DNA from 2 places in the Clostridium subterminale genome. Region 2 is predicted to be linked to the other one. Evidence: a T-box and tRNA genes for the amino acid it is inferred to sense, from the RefSeq annotation. Region 2 holds a T-box; the other holds one or more tRNA genes.

Region 1 (11,099 bases), on a different contig from region 2:
TTAAATGTTATATTAACTATTTTTAGAGTAATATTTTACTATATTTTCTATCCTATAAGAATTATTTTTAGCAAAATAACAAAAAAAATATAAAATTAATAATATTAAGGGTTGAAGAAAATAAAAATTCAAATTACAATATAACTATAGGTTAATTTGGCTATATGGAAATAAAACCCATGTATATGTTACTATTTGTAATAAGGAAGGAAAATCAATATGAAGAAATTCAGCTTAAAAAAGATAGGTCTTTTACTTATAGCTCTTTACGTAGGCTTTACATTTATAAATCAACAAATAATAATGTTTAGGCAGCATAAAGATATTGATAACTATACTTCAGAGTTACAATCAGCACAAGAGAAGAATCAAAAGTTACAGGATGAGATTAAACTATCACAAGATAGTAGGTATATAGAAAAACTTGCAAGGGAAAAGCTTGGGTTAATTAAAGAAGGAGAATCTCCTGTAGTAGACAGTAAATAAAGTGAAAATTACTATGGCTAATTATTATTAGTTGTAGTATATATAAATTTAAATTATAAATTTAAGGAGGGTCTTTTCAATATGACCTTAAAGGCTGGAAGCATTATAGAAGGTAAAGTAGTTAATATCACAAACTTTGGTGCATTTGTTGAAGTGGAAGGGAAAACAGGCTTAGTTCATATATCGGAAGTATCTGATGTATTTGTTAAGAATGTACATGACCATTTAAAAGAAAATGATGTGGTTAAAGTTAAAGTCATATCTGTAGATGATAATGGTAAGATGAGCTTATCCATAAAACAAGCTGGTACACCTAAAAAATCTTTTAAACCTGTAGATATAGATTGGGAAAAGGAAAAATCTAAAACTACAAGTGCAGGAAGTTTTGAAGATAGGATGTCAAAATTCTTAAAAGATAGTGAAGAAAGATTTCAAGATCTTAAGAAACACCAAGATGGTGGAAAAGGTAGAGGATATAGCAGAAAAGGATATAATTAAGCTTTATACCGAAAGGATTAAAGAGTGCTTTTTAAGCACTCTTATTTATTTTAGTGGAAGTTAAACTAAAACATATATTTTATATATCTAGTTATAACAAGTTAATAAAAAATAAATAAAAAATAGAAAAAAACTATATAAATACTGTTGACATAGTTAATAATATACCATATAATAAATATTGTCGCTGAAAGGTGATGGCAGAAATGCTGGAGTGGCGGAACTGGCAGACGCACAGGACTTAAAATCCTGCGGTGGTTAAACACCGTACCGGTTCGATTCCGGTCTTCAGCACCAATAACGCGGGGTGGAGCAGTTGGCAGCTCGTCGGGCTCATAACCCGAAGGTCGTAGGTTCAAGTCCTGCCCCCGCAACCATATGGCGGAATAGCTCAGCTGGCTAGAGCATTCGGTTCATACCCGAAGGGTCGTAGGTTCAAGTCCTATTTCCGCTACCATATTTTTAAAAATAAATAAATTGCCAAGTAATATGCTGGAGTGGCGGAACTGGCAGACGCACAGGACTTAAAATCCTGCGGTGGTTAAACACCGTACCGGTTCGATTCCGGTCTTCAGCACCAAATAACGCGGGGTGGAGCAGTTGGCAGCTCGTCGGGCTCATAACCCGAAGGTCGTAGGTTCAAGTCCTGCCCCCGCAACCATATGGCGGAATAGCTCAGCTGGCTAGAGCATTCGGTTCATACCCGAAGGGTCGTAGGTTCAAGTCCTATTTCCGCTACCATATTTTTAAAAATAAATAAATTGCCAAATAACATGCTGGAGTGGCGGAACAGGCAGACGCACAGGACTTAAAATCCTGCGGTGGTTAAACACCGTACCGGTTCGATTCCGGTCTTCAGCACCAAATGACGCGGGGTGGAGCAGTTGGCAGCTCGTCGGGCTCATAACCCGAAGGTCGTAGGTTCAAGTCCTGCCCCCGCAACCATAAAAATGGATTGATATATATTCAATCCATTTTTTTTTCTAAAAAATTCAGTTAATTTATATTAACAATTAATTAATTGAATTTTTAAAATGAAGTTTGAAAATAGATTTAAATATAAGTATATTAATTTATTAGATTTATATGAAAAATATTTTCCCCATGAAACCTTTTTTAATTATTATTCATGACATAAAAATATAGTAGATTAAGTTAAGAAAATTAAGACATATAGACTTACTAAAGCCATGCTATAAGGTGAATAACTGAATAATTTAGAACTATAAACTAAAAAGGGAAAGAGAGATAAAATGGAGTTTATTGTAATAAATTTTTTTATGTATGCTCCATCAAATTACAATTATTTCCAATGGACATTGATATAATGAACCTGTAAAAAAAATACAGGTGGGTGAAATTATTATGCAATATGGAGAGAATATTAGGACATATAAAAGAGTAAAAAGCAGTATGGTTATTAGTAATGATAGGGATGGTGACGGAGTAAGAATAGTAGCGAAGAGTATTATGTTTTTCTGTGTTGCTATTTTAGTTAGTAGAGTAATAATGATAAATAAATCTGCACCTTTTGGAGTTGCATTTTTACTTACAATATTATTTTTAGGGGATAACAGATTATCTTTATTTGTTGGGCTAGGGGCTATATTGGGATACATAACTACAATAGGGACATTAGAAAATTCTTTAATGTATATAACAATAGTTCCAACTTTGGTTATAATATGTTTAATTTTAAATAGTTTTATAAAAAAGAAAATTCAAAAGTTTGTTATTATAGGAGCAACTTTAATAATGATTTTTGCATATACTATGTTAGTAAATCAGTATACACTAATGTTGGCACTTGGTAATACTGCATTAGAAGGAGTAAGCATAATACCCGTATACTTAATACTAGAGTACAGTATAAATAGTTTTAAAAAGATAAGAACAAAGCACTTATTTTCAAATGAAGAAATAGTTTCTATGAGTATATTAATAGCTTTAATAATAGCAGGTACTTGGGGAGTTGAAATTTTCAATATATCAATTTTAAGTGTATTAAGCATTGCATGTGTATCTATTATAGGTTATGTTTGTGGTACAAGCGTAGGTGCTACAGCAGGAATTGCTATGGGTGTAATTGTGGGAATGTCTAGTCAGAATATTTTTGGTTATGCAACAGTATTGGGAGTATGTGCTTTAACTTCAGGAATATTTAGAGAAGGTGGAAAGTTAATTTCAGCTTTAGCATCATTTATAGTATTTTGTATAATGAAAATTTATATAGCTACGTATATGCCAGAGGGGATTTCACAATTTATATTAGCAGAAGGAATTTTATCTACAGCATTATTTATAGTTATACCTAATGGGATATATGAAACTATATCTGGTGAGTTAGATGTAGAGAAAAAAAGTAAAAGATATGAAGAAGGATATGTTAATAAAGTAAAAGCAATTTTTACAGATAGGTTAGATAAATTTTCTGAGGTGCTTTTAAATATGGCTGGTACATTGAATAATTTAGCTGATAATGATAAGCTAGATATGAATAGTAAAAGTAGTGGGCTTATAGAAAATTTAGCTAATAGAGTATGTAATAACTGTGATACATGTGGTATATGTTGGGGAAGAGAAATGATAAGTACCTATAAGGCCTTTGGAGAACTTTTAGAAAGTGTTCAGAATAAAACTAACATTTTTCCGCAGTTATTAGAAAAGAAATGTATAAGGAAGGCTTCACTAATAAGAAATACAGAAGATATTACAAATAAATTTATCATAAATGAAATGTGGAGAAGTAGATTAGCAGAGGGTAGAGAATTAATTGCAAATCAATTCAATAACATGGCTAAGTCTGTAGATGAAATTATGGAAGAGTTTTCATCGGACTTTAATGAAGATAAGGATTCAGAAAAAAAGATTATAAGAATTCTAGAAAAGTATGATATAGAAGTTGAAGATGTATTTGCTATAAAAGATAAGAATGAAAGGTTGAATATACAGATAACCTGTGATTCTTGCAATGGAAGAAATTTATGTGTAAAGAAAATACTCCCTTTAATTAATGATTGTGTAGATTATAAAATGAAATTAAAAGCTGATGGTTGTAAGATTAATCCTATAACAAATAAGTGTACTGCTATGTTTGAAGAAGTGCCTAAGTTTGGAGTAACTACTAGTGTATCGAGGATATGCAAAGATGGACAAACTATCTTTGGAGATAATTTTAATTTTGGAGAAGGATATGATGGTAGCTACATGATGGTGATTAGCGATGGAATGGGATCGGGTCCACAGGCAGGAAGAGAAAGTAAGGCTGTAGTTGAACTAATTGAGAAATTTACAGGTGCGGGCTTTAGCAGAACTACAGCTATAAATACAGTTAACTCTATAATGAGTCTTAAATTTTCAGAGGAGGAAAAATTCTCTACAGTAGATTTGAGCGCTATTGACTTGTATAGTGGAGAAGTAGATTTTATGAAGGTAGGAGCAGTAGCTAGTATTGTAAAAAGTGGCGACACCATAGATATTATTAAATCTAGAAGTTTACCTATTGGAATACTAGATGAAGCAGATATAGAGATTCATAGTAAGAAAGTAAAAAATGGTGATCTGATTGTTATGTTAACGGATGGGGTCACAGACTGTGATGAAGAATCTAGTGGAAAGATAGATTGGATATTAGATTATTTATGTAGAAATGATAATGTGAGTGCAGAAGAAATATCTAAGGGTATAATTAATGAAGCAAAGAGAATAGGGAAAAATAGGATTAAGGATGATATGACAGTTATGGTTTCTAGAGTTCACACAGCTTAATTTGGATTAAGTAAGTTAGAAAGTTAATTATAACTAATTTTATGTTGGTTATAATTAAAAAAGTGAAGAAGTGTGTAAACATTTCTTCATTTTTTTATTATATTTGTTTTAAAATTCTTACATTTATGATATTATGACTTAAAACTATATTTTTAGGAAGTGTTTTTATGAGTGAGAAAGATTGGGCAAAAGTACATAATAATAGCATGAGAAATGAAGTTATTAAAACCATTGAGGAAAATGGAATGTTAAATAAGGGAGATAAAGTTATTGTTGCCTTATCTGGAGGTCCTGACTCTATAAGTTTATTGCATGTGTTGTCTACATTAATAGATGAGTATAATATAAAGCTATACGCAGCTCATGTGAATCATATGTTAAGAAGCAGTGAATCTGATGAAGATGAAGCTACTTGTAGAAGGTTTTGTCAAGAAAACAATATTGAATTCTTTAGCAAGGCTGTAGATATAAACTATATGGCTAGTGAAAATAATATCTCCACAGAGATGGCTGGTAGAGATGCAAGGTATGAATTTTTTGAAGATCTTCTAAAAAAACTTAACGCAAATAAAGTTGCTTTAGCTCATAATCTTAATGATCAAGCAGAAACGGTGCTTATGAGGTTGATGAGAGGAACTGGAATAGAAGGTCTTATAGGAATTAAACCTGTAAGAGATGAAGTATATATAAGACCAATAATAAATGTGAGTAGACAAGAAATAGAGGGATACTGTAAAGAAAACAATCTTCCAGCAAGAATAGATCATACAAATTATGAGACTATATATTCAAGAAACAAGATTCGATTAGAGTTGATACCTTATATCCAACAAAACTTTAATTCAGATATAGTAACAACTTTAAATAGAATGTGTGAATTGATAAAACGTGATGAGGATTATATTCAAGAAAATGTAATCAAAGTTTTCCAAAAATATTGTGATATAGGAGAAGATAAGGTTATAATATATAAAGATGCATTTTATCTTCATCCATCTTTAGTAAGTAGAGTTATAAGAAAGGCTCTATTACAAGTTAAAGGGGATATAAATAATATTCAAAGCATACATATCGATAATATAATAAACTTACAGAAATCTAGTACAGGAAAGTTTACAACTGTTCCAAAAGAAATATTAATCAAGAATGTATATGGAAATATTGAAATAACAATGCAAAAAAAACAATGCAAAGTTGATATAGATACTATTTTAAATCTTAATATGGGTAATAATTATATTGAGGAGCTAGGACTTAAAGTATATATAAGATGTATAGATGGTGACAAAAAAATGAATTTTAAATCTGATGATAACATAAAATATTTTAATGGTACTAATATAAAAAATATAACATTAAGATTTAGAAAGAATGGGGATAGATTTTCTCCTCTTGGGATGAAAGGTAGCAAGAAGTTAAAGGATATATTTATAGATTTAAAGATTCCAAGGGAAGAAAGAGATCTTGTACCTCTGCTTTGTTTTGATGAAGATATTTCATGGATAATAGGATACAAAATAAGTGATAAGTTTAAAATCCATGAAGGAGTAAAAAATATTATAGAAGTAAGATTGGAAAGGCAGGAAAAACATGAATAAGGACATTAAGGAAGTTTTATTAACTGAAGAGGTTTTGACAGAAAAAATTAAAGAAATAGGAGCCAAAATATCAAATGAATATGTAGGGAGAGACTTAATTGTCCTTGGTATTCTAAAAGGTTCAGTAATGTTTATGGCTGATTTAATGAAAAACATTACTATACCTTGCAAGATGGATTTTATGGCTGTATCTAGCTATGGAGATGCTACACAGTCTTCAGGAATAGTAAAAATAATAAAGGATCTTGACTTTGAAATAAAAGGTAAAGATGTGTTAATAGTAGAAGATATTATAGATAGTGGAGTAACTCTAAAATATCTTATGAAGTACTTAGGTGCTAGAAATCCAAGAAGCCTTGAAATAGCATGTTTACTTAATAAACCTGAAAGAAGAAAGGAAGAGTTAGAGGTTAAATATCTTGGCTTTGATGTTCCGGATTACTTCTTAGTAGGGTATGGTCTTGATTATGCTGAAATCTATAGAAATCTTCCTTATATAGGAATACTAGATGAGCATGTATATATGAAGGAATAAAGTTTTATACTATATAGATATTAAGCTTATTTATTATTTAAAAAAGAACAGAATAGTAGTTCATTAATAATTAATATTATTAATGTTGTAAAGGAAAAACTCATATGATAGAATTTTTAGTGATATTGAACCATAGAGAGAGGGGGGCTTTAAATGAAAAAAATTTCTAGTGCAACAATTTGGTTTTTAGTGTTAATACTAGTTATATTTTCTGCACTGTCATTATTCGATAGTACAGGAAGTCTTAAAGAAATAAGTGTAACAGAATTTGAAAAATATATGCAACAAAAACAAGTAACAGCTATACAAACATCATCTGATGGTACATCAGTGAGAGGTAAATTAAGCGATGGTACCGAATTCAGTGTAAATATTTTACAATCAAGGTATTCTCAAATAATTCAAGCAAATCCTAACCCTGATATGAATGAAAAATATGATCCACCTGCTACAGTACCAGTTTGGATGAGAATTTTACCTACACTTCTTGTGATAGGCATGGTGGTATTATTCTGGATAATGTTTATGAATCAGTCTAGTGGAAGCGGTGGCGGTGGCGGCCGTGGAGTTATGAGTTTTGGTAAAAGTAAAGCTAAGATGGCGGTACCTTTAGAAGGGGATAAAAAAGTTACATTTAAGAATGTAGCTGGAGCTGATGAAGAAAAGCAAGAACTTGAAGAGATAGTAGATTTTCTTAAAAATCCTAAGAGATATATGGAAGTAGGGGCTAGAATTCCAAAAGGAGTACTATTAGTTGGTCCTCCGGGAACAGGAAAAACTCTTTTAGCAAAAGCAGTAGCTGGAGAAGCTGGAGTACCGTTTTTCAGCATATCAGGATCAGACTTCGTTGAAATGTTTGTAGGAGTTGGAGCTTCAAGAGTTAGAGACTTATTTGAACAAGCGAAAAAGAACTCTCCTTGTATAATCTTTATAGATGAAATTGATGCTGTAGGTAGACAAAGAGGCGCTGGTATGGGTGGCGGACATGATGAAAGAGAGCAAACTTTAAACCAACTTCTTGTTGAAATGGATGGATTTGGTGTAAATGAAGGCATAATAATGGTAGCTGCTACAAATAGACCAGACATTTTAGATCCAGCTCTTTTAAGACCAGGTAGATTTGATAGACAGATAGTTGTTGGTGTACCTGACGTTAAAGGAAGAGAAGAAATATTAAAGGTTCACTCTAAGAATAAACCTTTAAATGAAGATGTAGATTTAAAAATACTTGCAAAGAGAACGCCAGGATTTACTGGAGCAGACCTTGAAAATCTAATGAATGAATCAGCTTTATTAACTGTTAGAGCTAGAAGAAAAGTTATAACTATGGAAGAACTAGAAGAATCAATAACTAGAGTAATGGCTGGACCAGAAAAGAAATCTAGGGTTATTAGTGATAAAGATAAGAATTTAACTGCATACCATGAAGCGGGTCACGCAGTAGTATCTAAATACTTGCCTAATTCTTATGCTGTGCATGAAATTAGTATTATTCCAAGAGGGATGGCAGGAGGATATACTTTACATCTACCTAATGAAGATACGGCATATACATCTAAGTCTAAACTTAGAGATGATATGGTTGGTCTTTTAGGAGGAAGAGTTGCAGAAGCATTGATTCTTGGAGATATAAGTACAGGAGCCAAAAATGATATAGATAGAACAACATCAATAGCTAAGAAGATGGTTATGGAATATGGTATGACAGATGCTCTAGGACCTATATCTTTTGGAAAAGATGATGGTGAAGTATTTATGGGAAGAGACTTTGGAAGAACAAGAGACTTCTCAGAAGAGGTTGCATCTAAGATAGACAGAGAAATTAAAGCTTTAATTGATGAGGCTTATGAGAGAACAGAAACTATTCTTAAGGAAAATATAGATAAACTTCATGATGTTGCAAAAGCTTTACTTGAAAGAGAAAAACTTACTGCAGAAGAATTTAATGCAATAATGGAGGGAAAAACTCTTGCAGAGTTTGATGCAGAAAGAATTGTATTAGATTCTCCGAAAGAAGAAAATGACGTTCCAGTAGAAGAAAATAGTGTTAGTTCTAATGAAAAGTTTAAGGACTGGAATGTAGAAACTCTTAATGATGAAGTATCAACAGATGAAAATTCAATAGAAGAAAAAACTTCAGACAATGAGAGTAACACATATAAGGAAAGTTAATATATTGTTTTAAAAGCACAGCTATTGCTGTGCTTTTTTTATAAAAGTAATTATGTTATAATGAACTTAAAATAGAAGAATATTGAAAAAACTACTGACACAACTATATTCATAGTTATCATAGCTTAATTTATTTCTGAATTTTGAAAAAATAGTACAAATTAATGTAATACTTAGGAGGTTAATTTATGAAAACTGATATTGAAATTGCTCAAAGTTCAAAGATGATACCAATTTTAGAGGTAGGAAAAACATTAGGTTTAACTGAGGATGATTTAGATCTTTATGGAAAGTATAAAGCAAAGATATCTCTAGATGTTCTTGAAAGTAGAAAAGATAATGAAGATGGGAAACTTATATTAGTTACAGCAATTAACCCAACTCCAGCAGGAGAAGGAAAATCTACAGTAACTATAGGACTTGGTCAAGCACTTTGCAGTTTAGGTAAAAATGCTGTTATAGCATTAAGAGAACCTTCATTAGGACCAGTTTTTGGAGTTAAGGGAGGTGCTGCAGGTGGCGGTTATGCTCAAGTAGTACCAATGGAAGATATAAACCTTCATTTTACAGGAGATATGCATGCTATTACAACAACAAACAATTTATTAGCTGCGGCTATAGATAATCATATTCATCAAGGAAATGAACTTCGAATAGATTCAAGAAGAATTATATTTAAAAGGGTTTTAGATATGAATGATAGAGCTCTTAGAAATATAGTAGTTGGTATGGGTGGTAAGCCAAATGGATTCTTAAGGGAAGATGGATTTACAATTACTGTTGCTTCTGAGATTATGGCGATATTATGTTTATCTAACAATCTTATGGATCTTAAAGAGAGATTTGGTAAAATCCTTGTAGCATATGATCTTGATGGAAATCCAATTTATTGCAAGGACTTAAAAGTTGAAGGTGCAATGGCTATGTTGATGAAGGATGCTATAAAACCTAACTTAGTACAAACATTAGATAATACTCCAGCAATAATTCATGGAGGCCCTTTTGCTAATATAGCTCATGGTTGTAATAGTATACTTGCAACTAAAATGGCATTAAAGCTAGGAGATTATGCTATTACTGAAGCTGGATTTGGTGCAGACTTAGGAGCAGAAAAATTCTTTGATATTAAATGTAGGTATGGAGAATTAAAACCAAGCTGTGTAGTTATAGTTGCAACAATTCGTGCGTTAAAACATCATGGTGGAGTTAAAAAAGAAGAATTAAATACTCCAAATGTAGAAGCATTATCTAAGGGTGTTGTTAACCTAGAGAAACAAATAGAAAACATACAAAAATTTAATGTTCCAGTAGTTGTAGCTATAAACAAATTCATATCAGATAGTGATGAAGAAGTTAAGTTCATAGAAGAATTCTGTAAAACTAATGGAGTGGAGGTATCTTTAACTGAAGTTTGGGAAAAAGGAGCAGAAGGTGGAAAAGACTTAGCAAATAAAGTTATTTCAACTATTGGAAATAAACAAAGCAATTTCCAAGCTTTATACGATGAAGAACTGGATATTAAAGAAAAAATAAAAATTATTGCAAGGGAAATATATGGAGCAGATGATGTAGATTTTACAGCATCAGCTAAAAAACAGATTAGTGAAATAGAAAAATTAGGACTTCATAAAGTGCCTATATGTGTAGCCAAAACTCAAAATTCCCTTTCTGATAATCCTGCTTTATTAGGAAGACCAACAGGATTTAATATATCCGTAAAAGAAGTTAAGTTATCAAATGGAGCAGGTTTTATAGTTGTATTAACAGGAGCTATAATGACTATGCCGGGACTTCCAAAGGTTCCTGCTGCAAATAAAATAGATATTCATGAAGATGGAACTATAGAAGGTCTATTCTAAAATTATTATATTAAAATTAGATTATATATTAATTTGGTTTAATATTTAACTACAAATAATTTAAAATTAAAATTTATTTACTAATCCTATGATTTCATAGGATTAGTTTTTTTATAAATTTAAATAGACAGGGATTAAAATTAATTTAAGCAGAATACTATAATAAAGGTTATCTGAATTATA
Region 2 (11,099 bases):
TATATATTACTATATCAGGCTTTAATGCTATTTCATTTCTCTGGGTTTTTGTATTCCACAATAAGTACTTTGATTTCTCTTGGGTTCTTACTGATGTATTTTCATCTTCTAAAGCTTCTTTTAATAGAATTCCTATATACTCTTCATACAAGTAATTCATTTCAAATAACATTGAGAAGCCCTTTTCTTTTCCTGAGGATTTATCCATAGTTATATTTGATAGTATTAGTTTTGCTAAGGTAAATGCCTCTGTAAATCTTTGATTTTTCCTATTTAATCTATAGGTATTTAAAGTATTTGGTGGAATGTATATATCATCCACATCTAATAGCATATTTCTAATGATATTTAAATCTTTGTTTACCCCATTATCTTTTACTAATGTAGATATAAAGTTTGCTGCTCTTTTTAATATTGCGTTAAATAGGTTATTTTCTGTGAATTCATCATATTTACAATAAACCTTTGCTTTGTTAATTCCATTTATTTTAGCATTTTGCGTAACCATGATCTTTCCTTTAATTTTATTAAGGGAATCTTCTTTGGATATATACTGAAAATACATTCCTTTTTGAAGCTCTTTTAGGAGTTTTTGTGTAAATATTTTAGCTAATATATCTATTAAGGATTGTTTTATTATATTAGTGTTTAGCATTTCTTTTATATCCACTGAAAGTTTATTGCACTTTGATAGCATAAACATTAATATATCTCTGTCTTTAATAGCATCCTTTGTTATAGATATCTTTGGAAGAATTTCAATTACTAGGTTTCCTACTGAAATAATCCCTACATAGTTTATAAATTTAACCTTGTTATATCCATAGGATATTCCATTTTGATGTACATTGTTTTTCAAGTACATGGAAAGAGCATTGTATTCCATGGCTGTAATTTCATTTTCTGAATTTCCTACACATAGCCAATCATATCCTTCTCTTAGTATGATATATTTATTCTTCATATATCTTCTTTATCTCCCCTATGCCAATATCTGTTTTAACCCTAAAGAATTCTCTTGTTCCAATATCACTAATATTTTTAAAGCCTTTGAATATATCACTTGCTCTTTTCTCTTCTTTATATATAATATAGTCATCCTTTTCTGAAGAACCTATTCCCCCTAAAACCATTGCTACTTTTTCATTGTCTCCATAGAAATACTCTTGTAATAAAGGTATTACTTTGTTAGATACCACATTTATTATATCTACTGAAGTTTTAACATTGGTGAAGTAACCATGACCAATTAAATGATCTCTATCACATAAAAACTCAATTCTTTCATTAATGGTACTCAATAGCTTATCTATCTCTATTCCTTCAATTTCATCTAATATATCGTAGTTAGGCATCATTTCTTCAAATATAAATCTTCTTCTTAGTGCTATATCAATTTGAGCAATAGACTTATCTGAGGTATTCATGGTTCCTATGATATATAAATTGTTTGGAAGACAGAACTTTTCCTTTGAATATGGCAATGTAGCTGTTATTTGATTGGTTGTACCTATTCTTTTATCTTCTTCTAATAAGGTTATAAGTTCACCAAATATTTTAGATATATTACCTCTATTTATTTCATCAATAATTAATACAAACTTCTTTCCTTCTTTAAATGCTTTTTCTTTATTAATATACTGATTTACTTTAGCCTTCTTCTCTTTATAACTTTCTTCTTCTGCTTTAAGCTGATTTTTTAATCCTTCAAAGGCTGCATTATATGCAATCCTCTTTAAAATACCATCTTCAGTAACAAAATTACCCTTACCATCTGACTTTAATCCTTCTACAAACTCTTCATATCCATAGCTTTGATGGAAGGTACAAAAGGCTATTTGGCCCTTATTCACTAAGGTTTTATATCTATTTAATACTTCTTCTCTATTGTTAGTTTCATCTATTTCTGAATAACCTTCTGGATCAATTATCTCCAAGGCTTTATTTATAACATTATAAGTTTTACCTGTTCCTGGAGGTCCATATAAAATTATATTCTTAGCTTCTTCATTTAAATCATCATTTTCTGGCTCTGGAATAACAGGTTCTTCTCCCTCTAAAATCATATTTATTTTTTTATCGTCCTTAATTGGAGCTATAGCTTTCAAATAATTAATTCCTTCAATTTCTCGTGACTCTTTAGATATCCATTCTACCGGTAATGTATGATGTAGATTTTCATCATACTCATATCCCAAGACCGCATCTTCAAGAACTCTAGCTATGGCAGATACTCTTAATATACTAGTTTTTCTGTTTGGTCCTGTAGTATATGAACTTTTTAAAATCACTATATCATCCTTTTTTATATCACTAAAATAACTTAAGGATTTTATTGTATTATTATCACAATCATTATTTTTAAGATGCTCTTTTAAAGCACCTTTATTGTTAATAACATCACTGATATCTTCATCAAAATATCCAATGGCAATCTTATTTTCTTTCAATAATATAGGAAGTATACTTTCACCACCATAGTTATACCCTAAAGCCCAATAAACTGGCTTTCTAGCTCTTTGACTGATAGTTCCATAAATAAAATCAGACAGCCTTGACATATTCCAATTTTTAAACTCTTCCATAGAAAAAAGTTTTTTAGTAGCTTCATAGTTTATTTCTATAATATTTTCTGGAGTAATATCAACATTTAATCTTAGTATTTCTGCAAGGGGAACTAATACTGAAGATGAGAAAACATCTATAAACTTATCAGGTACATATAAAGATAAAATTTTAAGTAAAACCATATTCCATATAGGAACATTTAAATCTCTAATTTCACTAACTCTATCTTCCTTAGCAAATTCAATAGCCTTTACTATTTTTGAAATCAGCTCTTTATATTCATAATTTAATTCTTCACCTTCAATGTATCGTTTTCTTGACCCATAACCAGTACAATACTTTCCTGTAGCATCCATATAAATATAAAACTTAGAAGAATTACCGCCACCAATTGCACCACCAGTATTCCTTCTTCTTTCTAGCCAATAAACAAAAGTATCGTCATAGGTATCAATATAATTATCCTTTTGCACAACATATTCTTGTATAGATAAGTTACTCAACTCATCAAAAGGAAACCTTTCAACGAATTCTTTTTTACCTTTTCCCAGCTTTAAAAAGAACTCTTCTTTCTCTATATGATCTTTTGATTTATCTAACATTTCTTTTAAATCCATAATTCTCTCCTTTATGTATTAATACTCTTGTTTATAAATGTATAAGACTTAATAATACCCTTATTGTACCACCCTAATCTTTATCCCTCAATAAATATATACCATATTCAACAAATATTTCCTTTGATTAATGTATAATTACATAAAAAAACAGCAGAATACTAAAATTCTACTGCTTCCTTATATGGATTAATTTCATTCATTATATAGTGCATATCTTATAGTAACTTCTATTTTATCACTCCTGCAAATCAATATACCAAGTACATTACAATATATAATATTTCACATTGTTCTTTAACACACACTTTATCTCGAAATTATTTCTATACCATCTTCAGTTACAAGAATTGTGTGCTCCCATTGTGCTGAAAGAGAATCATCATCAGTAAAAACAGTCCACCCGTCATCTTCATCTATAAATATTTCATTGCTTCCAGCATTTATCATTGGTTCAATGGTAAATACCATACCAGGTACTAAAACCATACCTATTCCTCTTTTTCCCAAATGAGAAACAAATGGTTCTTCATGAATATCTAAGCCTACTCCATGTCCACCGAATTCTCTAACTACTGAATAACCATTACTTTCTGCATATTCCTGAATTACAGCTCCAATATCTCCTAAGAATCCCCAAGGTTTAACTGCTTCTAAGCCTTTATTCAAACATTCTTTAGTTACTTCAACCAATTTCTTAGCTTCTTCATCTACTTCACCAATCATAAACATCCTTGATGCATCTGAATAATATCCATTAAGTATAGTTGTTGCATCAACATTTACAATATCACCATTCTTAAGAATTACATCTTTACTAGGTATTCCATGACATACCTCATTATTTATTGATACACAAATACTTTTAGGAAATCCATCATAATTAAGAGTGGCTGGAATTCCACCTTTAGATACTGTATAGTCATGTGCCAATTTATTTATTTCCTCTGTTGTCATGCCTTCCTTAATGTTTTCACTAATTAAATCTAGAAGACCATTATTAATCTCAGCACTCTTTTTTATTCCTTCAATTTGCTCTTTTGTTTTTATAAGATTTCTAGTTGGTACTATATATCCTCTTCTTTTTAAATTGCTTAACTTTTCATCAAATTCTAAATGACAGTTTTTATATTTCAATCCACTTTTGCACCAACATAAATCATTTCTGTTTAATTTCATAATCTTTTCCTCGCTCATATATTCATTTTAATTATTTAACTGATCCTCCATGGAAATAACATTCATAAACCTTAATGTGGTCAAAATATATTTCCTCATGTCCTTGAAACCACTTAAATTCTCCATTTATGATACAATGATATTTATACTGTCCATTTTGATAAATGATAGGACCTCTATATGGATTCTCCTTAGTTACTAAACTCAAAACTTCCTTCAAAAAACTCCCTGAAAATCTTTCATCTAAAACTCTTCCAGTATAATTCATTGACCAAAATGGAATATCATCTTGCCATAGTGCTTCCTCTCCTGCGAACATCTCTCCACCTATATATGTATCTATATATTTTAAGTTTCCTTCTGTATATTCTAAGTCATGAGAATTTGGTCTTGAAGATTCACACTCTGGCCCCTTTCCAGCATATGTAGATTTTTTAGCCCTACATAAGAAATCAATTATATCTTCATTTATTTTATTATCTTTATGCGCTTCTATACATAAACAGCAATTTTCTTCATAATCATTCACTAATTTATCAATGCTTACTTTAAAATAATCACTTAATGCAATTAGTCTAGCTATATCAGGATAAGATTGCCCTACTTCCCATTTTGCAACCGCTTGTCTTGATATCCCTAAAACCTCAGCTAACTTTTCTTGTGATAGCCCCTTTGCTTTTCTAAGTGTTTGCAATTGTTCTTGAAAACTCATTGTTTAATCACCTCTTGTATAAGTATACTGACAATATTATCATGCTTCTACCAATTAAGTATAACAAATTTGACAACCTAAAGTTGCTTTTACGCAAAAACCATCTTTTATGTCAATTAATAGAGTTATAAAAGGGTCAAATGGAGATATGTTAGCAGGACTAAATAGTATATTATATTGCTGGAATTGCCTGTACATAGATGCTTTATGGGTTAGAGATGAGTTTAGAAAAGAGGGGTATGGTTCGGCACTTTTAATTGAAGTAGAAAAAATTGCAAAAGAAAAAGGGTAAAAATTAATTCACTTAGATACATTTGATTTTCAAGCAAAAGATTTTTACATTAAACATGGATATGAGGTTTTTGGTGTATTAGATGATTGTCCTATGGAGCATAAACGTTATTATATGAAAAAGAACATATAGTTTAACATATTCATAAAATCCCAATTGAGTGAAGTCAAAAATTTTAAGTTTCACTAAATATTATAAAATAAAAATAAGCAGAAAGTTGTGTTAAACCTTCTGCTTTTCTATTGTTAAAATAGATGCTATTTGATGTAATATTTGATGTAATATTTACTATATATGCACCTTAAAACCGAACCCGTTGACTGAAATTCTACTGTTTTTATATTTACTAGTTCCATTTGAAAATAGAATAAAAGGTAATTATTTTTTAGTTTTAAACTTAATATTTTATTTGCAAAAATCCCTAATACAAAACTCAATAAAATTCCTATCACTATCTTTAATTGACTTACCATAATCCATTATTAACTTTCTTATTGCCTCAATTTGTTTTTTAGTAGGAGTTGTAAAGGAATAATTATATCTTAATTTCCAATTTTCTATGGCATTTTGACCAAGTGCTGAAATACTATCATTTTTATCTGCACAAAATTCTATAATATACCTTATAGACTCCCATTTACTTAATGAACATAAAAGAATACAGGTGTTAATTTTTACATGATCATATATAGCTTGTTTGAAAATTTCATATATGGTATCTGCATCACTAACATCAATCTTTTTATACAAAACACTTCTAGCTGCCTTGGATATGCCAACTCTTTCATCTTTTATAATGAAAATAAGTTCTTCTTCATACTCTTGAAAATCTAATCGTGCTAATGAATTTATAGATGCTTTAACTATTTTAATAGTATCATTACTCATAAATGTACTAATAATTTTTGAATCGCTAGTGTTTCCAGTCTCTCCAAGGCCACAGATGCTAGAATATAATTGTTCATTTTTCTGTATTGCATCGCGATATATTGCAGCAAAATCATACTTTTTATGCTTTGAAAGTAAATAGCGTGATAGACTACGTACTGATTGATTTCTATCAAATAAACTTTTTTCTAATACATTTATAGCCCCTTCAGGTTGAAATGTATATAGTGTCTCGAGGGCTAGAATTCTAATTTGAGCAAATTTGTCATGAAGCAATAACTGTGAAACTTCAGTAAACTCAGCAGGTGTTATTTCTTGCTGAATATTTCTAAGTACAAATAACCTGTTGTACGAATTGGTGTCTTTAATTAAATAATTAATTATACTTTTATTATCTAAAATTCTTGTTTTAAGAATTATTTTATAACAAGCTAACCTTACCTTTGAATCAGGTGATTGCAGTCCACTTATTAGCTTTTGCGAGGATTCTGAGCTAGATAAAAGTGAAACAACTGCATTTATAACATCAACATGTTCCTCCCTTGAGCATTCTCCTAACCTTAATACTAGAGGTAAATTATTTATAAAACTCATAGTATGTTCCGGGGTTAAATATCTTAGTAATTGCTCTTTTGAACTGTTTCTTACAGGCCTTACCCAATCATTAATCCTAATTAAGAGGTATGGTATTTCATGGCCTGTTTCCATATTCGAAAGAGCCTTTATTGCCTTCTCTCTAAAATATCCATTTGGATGAAAACTACTTAAGCCTAATATAGTAACTTTCTCCTCTTCTGACATTAAAGGATGTAGTAACTCTTTAGGGTCTTTAGTTCTCCAATCGTAACTCCATTCATAAGATACCCTTTCCCTAAAGATTTTATCGACTTTAATTAATTGGGAAGAATTCAATGTACTCATAACGTAATTAAGACTTTCTGCAGATTGTAATTTCACTTTTTCGTTATTTCCAAGTAATAAATGAAATACATCTGGTATAGCTGATAGTTCTAAATTATCACTTAGTAGTTCATTGATCCTGTTGGTATGTGTACTATTGCTTGTCTTGAAAGTTGTCAAATTATTTGATTCTAAGGATTTAGTATTATTGAACTCTCTTATTCTTTGTATAATCTTTTTAATCATGTTATTTTCACCTTATTACATAAAATATATTTAATATTTATCCAATTTCTATTTTACCACCTCACTCTCTACCGCTCAATAAATCTATACCAGTTTCAACAAATATTTTCTTAGTTTAATCTGTGACTACATAGCTAATATTATTCTTTTACAATCGTTATAATATTCTAACATCCCTCTTAGTCTTTCATGACTTTTTTCTAATATGTTTTGAAACTGTAATCCAGAATAACATCAATATTCCTCAAATATAAAAATCCTAATCGCTACACTTCTAGTAATAAAGAAATACCCTCTATATCACTATCGAGGGTATTTTTATATACTCTAAAAAGAAATTTGTGATTGGTGCTTTTCAAAGAAATCTATACGAGGCTCTAAATATTTCAATTTATGGGTAAGTGTATCTCCTATAAATGCATAGATTGGTTCAAATATATGATCCCAATTCCAAAGTTGTTCATTAGCGTTCATATATTCTCTTACCATTTCACAGCTACTTGGTGCAATAGGATGAATTAAAGTAATAGCAGTTCTTATTGCATGGAATGAGTCTATTAGAATTTGTTTACGAAGCTCATTATCATCATTAGAATCTGCAACCTTCATATTGTTTACCCAATGCTTATTCATATTACGAATGTAACTATCTAAAACATAAGTTACACTATGAAACTCGTGATTATACATATGCCTTTCATAGGTGAGAATAGCTTCATTCGATTCTTCTATGATGCTATTGCTAATTTCTCCTACTGGTATTTTACCATCAAAATACTTCTGTGCAGTATAAAAACAAGAACGAACAAGTCTATTAAATACGTTAGTCAATAAATTACCATCTTTTAAAACTGTATCAGGACCTTGTTTATCTTCTTCATCCATAAATGCTTGTGGCGCGAAGCTAACACTTTTCTTGGAAAGTCCTAAGCTTAGGAAATGCATACGTAATTGCTCTGCAGTATAATGTTCTAATAACTCCCCTGCCATAGGTGGTTTTATAGTACCGCTGCTGCTTGCCTTTCTATCCATAAATAGTAGATGATTGTTTGCAACCAAGTGAGGAAGATTAATCTTCTCCCACTGAATTTTATCCTTACTGTTAATACCCCTTAAAGCCATAAACAATGCCATTTCAGCAATTCCATAAAAATAGATATTGTCTTCCCCAATAAATTGATATACCTTTGCATCATCAGAATGCCACCACTCCGTCCATTCATCAGGGTTTTTACCTATAGATTCAAGGTAAGTTTTAGTGAAAGAAATAGGTGCCCAAAGAGATTCAGGCCAAACCCAAAAAGTTAAGTTTTTAAGTTCTTCCTTATCAGGTATTTCGATACCCCATTCAACATTTCCTGATAATCTAAAAGGTACTAAGGTTTTACCAGTTCTAAAACGAATTCCAAGATCATCAAATATTTCTCTTGCAGCATCTCTATCTTGCAGATTTTCAAATACAAAAGTAACAGAAGGTTTCTTTGGTTCATCAATAATTGTGTGCTTTGGTAATTTTTCTTCTAGATTTATAATACCTTCTAATTGCTTACGTTTTACATAAATAACTGGTGGTTTTAAGAATTCTTCAATGGTATTTAATAAATTTTTACGCCAATTAGAATTAGCTCTTAAATAATTTACTTTTTCAATCAGAGTATTGTTATACTCTTCTAGTTTAAAATACCAATTTGTCACATCCCTTAATTCAGGTGTTTTTCCCGATAAAGCGCTCTTTGGATCAATCAATTCATTTGGCATATATTGATGGCCCAAAGCACATTCATCTGCATAGGCTTTATCTGAATTACATCCTTCAATAGGACATTTACCAACTACTTGTCGACCGTTTAATAACACTTTAAAATCTGGATCATAAAATTGCGGTGAGGATAGCTTTACTAAATAGTCATTTTCATATAGCTTATTAAATATTTCTTCTGATACTTCTTTGTGTATTTCACCAGCTCTATCTAATGCAGAGGTTGCATATAAATTTAGACTGGTTTCATATTTATTTAATACTTCTTTTTGCTTTTCATGGTTTTCACGAACATAATCTTGTATAGAGCCTTCATATTGACCTTCTTCTACAAGTTTTAAATAGCTTGCTGAAATAGGTGAGCCATAGCAATCTGTTCCTGATACAAATATAACATTTTCATTTCCAATTCTATCTCTTAAAAATCGTGCAAAAGTATCAGCATGGACAAACACTCCGCCTATATGGCCAAAATGTAGTTCTTTGTTACCATAGGGCATACCCGCAGTTATAACAGCTTTTTTAGGAAATATAGGTCTTTCTATTTTTATCTCTTTCATAGCACACACTCCTTAAAATATAATTCCTGCTATCACATAAAAAAACGTAAAAAAAACACCTCCTACAATAATCTGTAGGGGCGAATATACCGCGTTGCCACCCTATTTCGTTAATATGTCACCATACTAACCTTGTCAAGTACAAAATTATACTTTAGTTCTGTAACGTGAACAAACGTCATAGCATCACTTATTAACAAAATAAGATCCGTATGCAGCTCCAAGACTTGTTTCGTTAAAATTTCCACTGTTCCATCTCACCAACCAGAACTCTCTGTAAGCTTCCAAAATAACTACTGCTCTTTTCATTGCCTTTTTTTAAATATAGTAAATGAATAAAATTTTGTCAAGGGGGAAAATCTTTAAATTTTCTAATTTATACAAATTTACTATTAATTTATGGTATAGTTCTCCCCAATAGTTATAGCGTAGACTCTTAAAGTTGTATCTTGGAAAATAGATTTAAATATGGCTTACACTCATTATGTAAGCCATTTATATTACTCAGTTACAGTTATAAATCGTTTAAATCCACCCTATCTACGATATAAAATCTTTCTAAAGGTATATCTTGCTTCTTCATACCATCCTGCTAACTCATCATAATTGTAACTTTTTAACTTTCTCTCATGAGTGAATTGCTCGAAAAATTCTCTTGTTTCTTCCATTAAATTATGGACTTCTTTGAATATAGTCTCAATTTCTTTCGCCCTAAGAATTTCTTCATAGTTTTTCAGCTAATTGAGTAAACTCTGCTAGCTAAATCAAAGATTTAGAGCATCACTTATGATACTGTTCTCCGTTACACCCCCAACGGAGGTTGTTTTACATAAAATTATTTCAACTTATATTCTAAAGTGGTTTTACATAAATATTCTTAGATAATTCTCTAAGTTTATTCATATCTAATATATATATTTTTTTATCATCACATTTTATAATTGATTTTGATTCCATTTCTTTAAAAGTTCTATTTAGATGTCTGTATGTTGTCCCTAAAAATTGAGCAATTTCTAAATATGATGAATTTAAGATTATATAATTTTCATCTGTAATTTGTTCAACTAAATAACTAGCTAATCTATTGATAAGTGGATATACAAAATTATATGAGCTATTATTAATCGTCCCATAAAGTTTTTCACTCAAAGAATTTACTAAATGATGTAAAAGCTTTACGTTATCAAAATACTTTTCTCTAAGTATAGCTGCAGGTATTGCTATCAAATAAGTATCTTCTACTGCATCAATATTGCAAAGGATAGGAATATCTTTTAAAAGTTCTAAATCTCCTATAGTATTAAAATCTTTATAGAATTTTAAAAGCATTGATTTTCCATTTTCAAAAGGATAATAAATTTTAATTTTACCATCTACA

The links. The T-box of region 2 lies ahead of ABDZ93_RS00460 (methionine--tRNA ligase). A T-box ahead of a tRNA ligase gene usually reads a tRNA of that ligase, here a tRNA-Met.
Region 1: it has a tRNA-Met gene. The T-box ahead of ABDZ93_RS00460 (methionine--tRNA ligase) is inferred to sense a tRNA for this amino acid. The anticodon was not compared.

Annotation. Positions count from the first base shown of each region.
Region 1 covers NZ_BAAACI010000005.1:281,481-292,579, forward strand. The annotation lists gene yabQ (spore cortex biosynthesis protein YabQ) at 1-93, shown strand, start outside; gene ABDZ93_RS08835 (FtsB family cell division protein) at 220-486, shown strand; gene ABDZ93_RS08840 (S1 domain-containing RNA-binding protein) at 568-984, shown strand; tRNA gene ABDZ93_RS08845 (tRNA-Leu) at 1,193-1,281, shown strand; tRNA gene ABDZ93_RS08850 (tRNA-Met) at 1,286-1,361, shown strand; tRNA gene ABDZ93_RS08855 (tRNA-Met) at 1,365-1,441, shown strand; tRNA gene ABDZ93_RS08860 (tRNA-Leu) at 1,476-1,564, shown strand; tRNA gene ABDZ93_RS08865 (tRNA-Met) at 1,570-1,645, shown strand; tRNA gene ABDZ93_RS08870 (tRNA-Met) at 1,649-1,725, shown strand; tRNA gene ABDZ93_RS08875 (tRNA-Leu) at 1,760-1,848, shown strand; tRNA gene ABDZ93_RS08880 (tRNA-Met) at 1,854-1,929, shown strand; gene spoIIE (stage II sporulation protein E) at 2,350-4,752, shown strand; gene tilS (tRNA lysidine(34) synthetase TilS) at 4,920-6,350, shown strand; gene hpt (hypoxanthine phosphoribosyltransferase) at 6,343-6,885, shown strand; gene ftsH (ATP-dependent zinc metalloprotease FtsH) at 7,039-9,057, shown strand; gene ABDZ93_RS08905 (formate--tetrahydrofolate ligase) at 9,246-10,916, shown strand.
Region 2 covers NZ_BAAACI010000001.1:77,622-88,720, reverse strand. The annotation lists gene ABDZ93_RS00490 (McrC family protein) at 1-964, opposite strand, end outside; gene ABDZ93_RS00485 (McrB family protein) at 954-3,185, opposite strand; gene ABDZ93_RS00480 (methionyl aminopeptidase) at 3,495-4,364, opposite strand; gene ABDZ93_RS00475 (DUF5680 domain-containing protein) at 4,396-5,076, opposite strand; partial or broken gene ABDZ93_RS00470 (GNAT family N-acetyltransferase) at 5,156-5,500, shown strand; gene ABDZ93_RS00465 (HEAT repeat domain-containing protein) at 5,774-7,402, opposite strand; gene ABDZ93_RS00460 (methionine--tRNA ligase) at 7,730-9,721, opposite strand; T-box leader at 9,795-10,039, opposite strand; gene ABDZ93_RS00455 (hypothetical protein) at 10,258-10,389, opposite strand; gene ABDZ93_RS00450 (Crp/Fnr family transcriptional regulator) at 10,574-11,099, opposite strand, start outside.